One region of the Vibrio mangrovi genome, then DNA from elsewhere that is predicted to be linked to it. Evidence: predicted binding sites of a transcription regulator. Region 1 holds the regulator's gene; the other holds the start of a gene.

Region 1 (4,203 bases):
GATTTTGCATACGCTGGAAATCGTGTCCGCGTGCAAAAGTAAGCTCAATCAACAGGACTTCATCCAGCGAGGTGATAATTTTAGCTCCACGTCCTGAAGCCAGAACCCGTTCGATATGGGTTGAGCCGGATTCGGGGTCATAACTGCACCGCAGATGGAGATCAATGGCACTCTGTGCCACTGGCTGTAATGTCCTGCTATGCAGAACCGGAGCCGCAAGACGTGCAAGTTCACTGGCTTCGTCCAGACGGAGCAGCGGCAGCAGGCAAGCATCGGCGACGACTCTTGGATCGGCACTATAGACGCCGGCGACATCGCTCCAGATCGTGACCCGTTCAACTTCTGCCAGTGCGCCGATGATCGTTGCCGAATAATCAGAACCATTGCGCCCGAGCAGTACTGTTTCTCCGGCATCGTCCTGAGCGATAAAACCCGTAATAATAATTCTCTGGTGAGCATGCTGAGCCAGAATTTCTTTCAGTAACGGGTAGGATTTTGCCCGATCTACTTCTGGCTGAGTTTCCCGCTGAGCCCGTAAAAATGCTCTGGCATCCTGTGCAATTGCCACCAAGCCCTGTTGATTGAGCAAAGCTGCCATTAAACGGGATGACCAGATTTCACCATGCGCCAGCACTGATGCCTGTTGTGGCGCTGTTAGAGGTGCACTCAATTCGGCCAGTTGTGTGAGTTCGTTTGTCAGTCGCGTTGTCAGTGCCTGAGCAGCTTCACCTTCGAGTAATTCGTCAATTAACTGGGTCTGAAATTGTTGAACATGTTTTAAAATCTCCTGTGCCTGTTCTGGTGCAACAGCGAGATGTTCAGTAAAAGCAATGAGCTGATTGGTTGTTTTGCCTGCGGCTGAGACGACAACCAGATCATGACTTTGTGAATACTCTTTCAGAATTTGAGCAACGCGGCGATAACACGCCGGATCTGCCAGACTACTTCCTCCAAATTTATGGAGATGGCGTACGGTTGTCATCAACGGGTCTCCTTTACCTGAGCCAGAGCCTGATCCAAATCTGCAATTAGATCTTCAGCATCTTCCAGACCGACAGACAAACGCAGCAGTTGCAGGGACACGCCAGCTTTTTTCAGAGCCTCTTCGCCCATTGCCCGGTGTGTCATTGTTGCCGGGTGGCAAATCAGACTTTCTACGCCACCCAATGATTCCGCCAGTGAAAATAGCTTGAGTTGGCTGACAAATTGCTGAAGTTCTTCATAACTGCCGGCAAATTCAAAACTGAGCATTGAACCGAATCCACGTTGCTGTTTTTTCGCAATTTCGTGTCCCGGATGTGAGGGCAGGCTCGGGTGATAGATGGCTCCGATAAGTTCATGAGATTGCAGATAAGCAAGAATTTTTTGTGAACTCTCTTCGTGGCACCGCATCCTTGCACCCAGCGTTCTAAGCCCTCTGAGTGTCATATAACTATCGAATGGTGTACCGGAAGCGCCGATACAGTTAGCCCACCAGGCCAGATCTTCTGCATGTTTTTTGCTTTTACTGATAATCACGCCACCAATTACATCGGAGTGACCATTGATATATTTGGTCGTTGAATGGACGACAAAGTCTGCTCCAAGAGATAATGGTTGCTGGTAGACCGGGGTCAGAAAGGTATTATCGACGGCAACCAATGCACCAGCCTGTTTCGCCTGCTGACAGATTTTTTCAATATCGACCACCCGAACAAGCGGGTTGGACGGTGTTTCCAACAGAATGAGTTTAGGCTGCTGTGCCAGAGCTTCCGCCATGGCATCGTCATCGCACTGATCGACAAACAGTACGCGAAAATCACCTTTGTTGGCTCGGGTATTAAATAGACGATAAGTGCCACCATAACAGTCATTGGGCGCAATAATCAGATCTTCCGGCCCAATAAACGCAGAAATCCATAAGTTGAGTGCTGATGTTCCACAATTGGTGATAACGGCTCCCTGACCACCTTCCAGTTCAGAAAGTGCCTGTTCCAGAAGTCCGCGATTCGGATTACCGGAGCGGGTATAATCATATTGAGGAACTTCCCCGAATGCCGGAAATCCATAATTCGTTGAGAGATAAATCGGGGGAACAACAGCATGGTACTGCGTGTCTGACTCAATACCTGTTCGAACGGCGATGGTTGCAGGTTTGCGAGCGCTCATATCTGATTCCTTCCTGTTGACATACTGATGTCATTAATTAGTGGGGGCTGTCGCTGAAAATCTCAATCAGAACCGATTGAATATGGCTACTCACTTTACTGATAATTTTGTGGGACGTCAATACTTCTAGACGTCTATATGTCTTTGCTTATAGCAGTAAATAAAGCTAAAATTAGTGCCTACTTTTTTATATATCCAAATGACCCAGAATCCCGCATATTGAGGTTGTTTGGGCATAATAATGACGATTCCGCGCAATAAGGGGAAGCAATGGCTGATTGGAATGGTGAATACATAAGTCCTTATGCAGAGCATGGTAAGAAAAACGAGCAGGTCAAGAAAATTACGGTTTCTATCCCGTTGAAAGTACTTAAAGTTTTGACAGATGAACGGACAAGACGTCAGATTAATAATTTACGTCATGCAACAAACAGTGAGCTCTTATGTGAAGCATTTTTACATGCCTATACCGGTCAGCCTCTGCCGACGGACGAAGATTTGCGTAAAGATCGTCCGGATGACATACCAACAGAAGCGAAAGCGATAATGACTGCGATGGGCATCGAATTTGAGTCTTATGACGAGTAATGCTGGCGCTTTTCCTGTTCGGTACACCAGACAAGACTGATTTCCCAATACTGGTTGGCTGAATGAAGCCGCTTAAAGCCCAGGTGAGTATCAGTCTGGTCGCGCTTACGTTAAAAATAACACTGAAAGACAAGTGTTACTTTTACCTGAAATAAAGAAGGTCAGAGATGATTTATGTTCACTATCTTGAGCAGTCCCGGGCATTGCGCGTCATATGGTTATTAGAGGCTCTCAAACTTGAGTACGAAGTGATTCACTATGCCAGAGATCCGAAAACCTGGGGCGCTCCGTCCTCTCTGACTGCGATTCATCCTTTGGGTAAATCACCGATAATTGTCGATGGAGAGCAGACGGTCACTGAATCGGGTGCGATTATTGAATATCTGATTGATACTTATGACCATGAGCGACGTTTCAGACCAGAGTCGGGACAGGCATTGCTTGATTACCGTTACTGGTTACATGCAGCGGAAGGTTCGTTCATGATGTGGCTGGTGATGCGGCTGATTTTCATTAAATCGGGGGAAAAAGTACCATTCCTGTTGCGGCCTTTGATTCGTTCTTTTCTTGATAAGGTGGATAAACTGGTAATTGAGCCCCGTCTGACAACCTTCTTCCGCTATATCGATGATTTTCTCGGTCAGCATATGTGGTTTGCCGGAGAACAGCTCAGCGGTGCAGATTTTCAGATGATTGTAATATTGCTGATGGCGGATACGCGGGCTGATCTTTCTCCATATCCGAATATTCGACGTTATATAGCACAGGCCACGCAACTGGATAGCTATCAGCAAGCAATGCAAAAAATACCTGCCTGAATCCCCGTCAAACAAAGCAAAGAGGATACATCAACGATGTATCCTCTTTTTCATTCAGAACATGATGTTATCAATCTTCCATATAGCCTTCAGGCATTGGAATCCGGGCAACACCTGAATCTACGGCTGCCTGTGCGACGGCTCTGGCTACCCGAGGCAGTAACCGTGGGTCCATCGGCTTAGGAATGATGTATTCCGGTCCGAATGACAGGCTATCAACGCTGGCTGCTTTTAGCACTTCAGCCGGAACCTCTTCTTTTGCCAACTGGCGAATAGCTTCTACTGCGGCAATCTTCATTTCATCGTTAATTTCACTGGCCCGAATATCCAGAGCACCGCGGAAAATAAATGGGAAACACAGAACATTGTTGACCTGATTCGGATAATCCGAACGCCCGGTCCCCATGATCAAATCATTGCGAACCTTATAGGCCAGCTCCGGTTTAATTTCCGGATCCGGGTTTGAACAGGCAAATACGACTGGTTTTTCTGCCATCAGACCCAATGCTTCCGGTGGCAGGAGGTTGGGGCCAGAAACGCCAAGGAACAGATCGGCATCCTTAATCACATCTTCCAGAGTTCTCTTGTCGGTATTGTTGGCAAACAGCTGTTTGTATTCATTCAGATCGTCCCGGCGGGTATGAATCAC
Region 2 (4,203 bases), 810 kb from region 1:
AGATTTAACTGGCTGGCAAAAGTTGTATTGATGATTGCAATCGCTACGTCATCCAGTGAGCGTGGCAGTTGTGCGGCATCCAGTTCAAGAATTTCCAGATTCTTCGGATTTTCAGTAATATCCTGAACTGTTGCTTTCAGTCCGGCGTCATCACGTAATTTAATCAACCCCTGTTGCTGAAGTAGGATCAGAGAACGACCCAGATTGGTCGGATCATTCGGCACTGCGATACGATCACCTGCTTTCAGTTCATCAACTGATTTTACTTTTTTTGAATATCCGGCAATTGGGTAAACGAAAGTGTTGCCGGCAATGGTTAGTTTGTAACCGCGATCTGCAATCTGCTGATCCAGATATGGCTTGTGCTGGAATGCGTTGACATCAATAGAGCCATCATCAAGCGCAGCATTTGGTGTGACGTAATCAGTAAATGTTACCAGTTCGACATCAAGGTTATATTTGTCTTTTGCTACTTTCTGGGCAACTTCTGCCACTTGTGCTTCTGCACCGGCCATCACACCGACTTTGATTTTATGGTTATCGGCAGTTTTTTCACCGCATCCTGCCAGTACGAGCGCTGAAGCGGCCGTAGCAATAGTCAACAGACCCTTTAGACTAAATTTCATGTGCTTCTCCTTGATTTAAAACTCTGAATTTTTATCAATGAATTATTGATGTATTTTATTGTTTATCTGTGATCGACCCGGCGTACAATTGTATCGCCAATCGACTGAATAATCTGAACCAGAACAATGAGCATAACGACCGTAACGGCCATGACGATAATGTCATAGCGATAGAAACCATAGCGAATTGCCACGTCACCCAAGCCGCCACCTCCGACAGTTCCTGCCATTGCCGAGTAACTCACCAAAGTAACCAGAGTGATGGTGACCGAGTTGAGTATAGTTGGCATCGCTTCCGGCAGCAGAACTTTCGTAATGATTTGTATCGGTTTGGCGCCCATTGCCTGTGCAGCTTCAACCAATCCGGACGGGACTTCCAGCAGAGCACCTTCAATTAAGCGGGCAACAAACGGAATCGCACCTATAGTCAGGGGGACGATTGCCGCTGTTGTACCGATGAAGGTGCCGATCAGTAGTTTGGTCAGTGGGATAATCGCTACCATCAGGACCAGAAACGGAACTGAACGGCCGACGTTAACAACTGCACCTAGAATGCGGTTAAAGCGGCGGTTTTCCATCAATCCGCCTGATTTGGTGGTATGAAGGATGACACCCAACGGAATACCAATAAGAAAACCTACCAGGCCGGAAACGGCAACCATATAGACTGTTTGCCAGGTTGCATTCAGAATCAGATGACTGTTTTGACTCAGCCAGTCTGTGATGAGGTTAATTGACATAACCAAGGACCTCCACTTTTACATGATGTGAGCGGAGATATTCGATCGCCGCCTGATCATCTGCATCTTCTCCGAGAAGTTCGGCGACGAGCATGCCAAATTTAACCCCACCGGCATAATCCAGATCGGAGCTGAGAATATTGACGTCAATATTAAAATCCCGTGAGATGTGTGAAACCAGCGGTGCATCAACCGTTGCACCGGTAAACTCAAGCCGGACGAGTGGATAACTACCGGAAACCCGCTCCGGGTGGAGACGGTTTTCGTAATCCTCTGGAATGGATAAATCCAGTGTCGAACGGATAAACTGGTGTGCCAAATCTGTTTTCGGATGGGCAAAAATATCGCTGATACTGCCTTTCTCAACCAGTTCTCCGTCACCGATGATTGCAACTTCATGACAGATACTTTTTACCACATCCATTTCGTGGGTAATCAGCAGAATAGTGATGTTCAACTGACGGTTAATCTGTTTGAGCAGTTGCAGAATGGATTGAGTCGTTGCCGGATCCAGAGCACTGGTTGCTTCATCACACAGCAGGACTTTGGGATCACTGGCCAGTGCCCGGGCAATCGCAACCCGTTGTTTCTGTCCGCCACTGAGATTTGACGGATAGGCTTGCTTCTTATCAGCAAGACCGACAAGTGTCAGTAACTCATCGACTTTTTGTCTGATATGTTCCTGAGTCTGACCGGCAAGTTCGAGAGGTAAAGCAATATTGTCAAATACAGTACGGGATGACAGCAGATTAAAGTGCTGAAAAATCATACCAATATTCCGTCTTGCCTGACACAGCTGGGATGCATTCAACTTGGTTAGATCGACACCATCGACAATGACTTCGCCACTGGTTGGCGACTCCAGCATATTGACACAGCGTATCAGCGTACTTTTTCCTGCACCGGAAGAGCCGATAACACCAAATATAGTCCCTTGCCGGATATGGAGGTTGATGTCCTTCAAGGCGTGAATCTGTTTATCGCCTTGGCCGAACACTTTGTTTACGCGATTTATTTCAATCATTAGATAACCTGAGTAGGACGTACTTAGCCTGTAAATTCCACCTCAAATGACCAATAGTGCCCTGAGGTGTGGTGTATCAGAAAGGTTAAATTTCATTCAACCGGAACAACACCTGCAATTTTGTAGTGGATGCTATGGCTTCATGATAATGAAGTCAATCAATTTCGACGTCTAGACGTCTAAAAAGCAATATTGACGGAATTTACCCGGAAAAGAACAAGAAAAAAGCTGAAACTGTGTCCGGAGGTCATTTGGGTGTATCTCCGACAGTGAGTTTGAGTATAATAGCCAGCATTAATCAGTCGGATGGGGCAAAGCTTTGGCTAAACCAGCAGTGTTTCTGGATCGCGATGGAGTGATCAATATTGATAGTGGTTATGTTCATGATGAGCATGATTTTCACTTCATCGATGGGGTATTTGAAGCGACAAAACGGTTAAAGGAGATGGGCTATCTTCTGGTGTTGGTGACCAATCAGGCGGGGATTGCCCGGGGAATGTTCACCGAAGACCGGTTTTTGAGTCTGACTCAGTGGATGGACTGGAACTTCATTGACCATGGTGTCGAATTTGATGGTATCTATTACTGCCCTCATCATCCGGAGCACGGCGTCGGTAAATATAAGCAGGATTGTGACTGCCGTAAGCCACGTCCCGGTATGTTTATCTCAGCCCGTGATTTTCTTAAAATCGATATGGCAAATTCAGTGATGGTTGGTGATAAACCAGCCGATCTGATGGCGGCTCAGGCTGCCGGTGTCGGCACATCGATTCTGGTCCGTACCGGGAAGCCAGTGACTGAAGCCGGTGAATCTCTTGCTGATGTTGTGCTTGATAGTATTAAAGAGGTTCCTGCATATCTGGTGGCGCGTTGATCCGGGGGAAAGAATTCTCAACGGTTTTAAGTTCCCGTCATTTGAAAGCCGGGTAATACCAATTCCATTAAGATGATCGGCTCATTTGTAGAATTGGTATGATCCCATGACAAATTATATGCCGGATTATCCTATTGGATTGATGATGACGGTGTGTCACAGAATTATTGCGGTACAGATAAAGAAAAAGCCAGCAAGATGCTGGCTTTTCTATATGGTGGAGGGGGACGGATTCGAACCATCGAAGGCGGAGCCGGCAGATTTACAGTCTGCTCCCTTTGGCCACTCGGGAACCCCTCCGGGATTTTGTTTTGCCTGAACGATACCTTTACCGGAAACATTCAAACATCTTTAAATATGGTGGAGGGGGACGGATTCGAACCATCGAAGGCGGAGCCGGCAGATTTACAGTCTGCTCCCTTTGGCCACTCGGGAACCCCTCCAGGGTGCACTCTAATGATTGAAGAAACATTCCCGAAACATCTCTTCGGTGCGGAGCGCATCATAGCAAACTCATTCAGCCTGTAAAGCCTTTTCTGACGATTTATGTTTGAATGATGTCTTTTTGGACAAATATGCTATTTCTTGTACAACAAAAGGTTATGTCAGAGAAATGCCGACTGCTCTATATTATGAACCATAAGTCACTGTATATCGGGATGGCTTGTGATTCATGGCTAATACCACATTGAGAACCAAAGCACTGAGCACTGAAACGGCAATCGTATACGGAGACAGATAAAACAGAGAAGCACATACAACGGATGCATCAATACACAGTTGAGTTTTGCCGACAGAAATTCCGAATTTATCCTGAACAAACAGACAGAAAACGTTGAATCCTCCCAGACTGGAACGATGACGGAAAAGAATCAGCATTCCCACACCCATGAGTAATCCGCCTGTGACTGCACAGTAAATACCGTTGGCATGTGTAAA

The links. Region 1 encodes MetJ, which represses methionine synthesis genes. Its sites were predicted from a motif close to TTAGACNTNTANANGTCTAA; they were not measured.
Region 2: metN (methionine ABC transporter ATP-binding protein MetN) is a predicted target of MetJ. The motif match lies at 2,554-2,573, and genes of this name have one in related genera.

Annotation. Positions count from the first base shown of each region.
Region 1 covers NZ_AP024883.1:3,330,557-3,334,759, reverse strand. Annotated here, with positions in the region: gene OCU74_RS14875 (bifunctional aspartate kinase/homoserine dehydrogenase II) at 1-982, opposite strand, end outside; gene OCU74_RS14870 (O-succinylhomoserine (thiol)-lyase) at 982-2,148, opposite strand; gene metJ (met regulon transcriptional regulator MetJ) at 2,419-2,736, shown strand; gene OCU74_RS14860 (glutathione S-transferase family protein) at 2,904-3,554, shown strand; gene OCU74_RS14855 (malic enzyme-like NAD(P)-binding protein) at 3,625-4,203, opposite strand, start outside.
Region 2 covers NZ_AP024883.1:2,517,224-2,521,426, reverse strand. Annotated here, with positions in the region: gene OCU74_RS11255 (MetQ/NlpA family lipoprotein) at 1-626, opposite strand, end outside; gene OCU74_RS11250 (methionine ABC transporter permease) at 689-1,366, opposite strand; gene metN (methionine ABC transporter ATP-binding protein MetN) at 1,356-2,390, opposite strand; gene gmhB (D-glycero-beta-D-manno-heptose 1,7-bisphosphate 7-phosphatase) at 2,710-3,264, shown strand; tRNA gene OCU74_RS11235 (tRNA-Tyr) at 3,480-3,564, opposite strand; tRNA gene OCU74_RS11230 (tRNA-Tyr) at 3,623-3,707, opposite strand; gene OCU74_RS11225 (YitT family protein) at 3,895-4,203, opposite strand, start outside.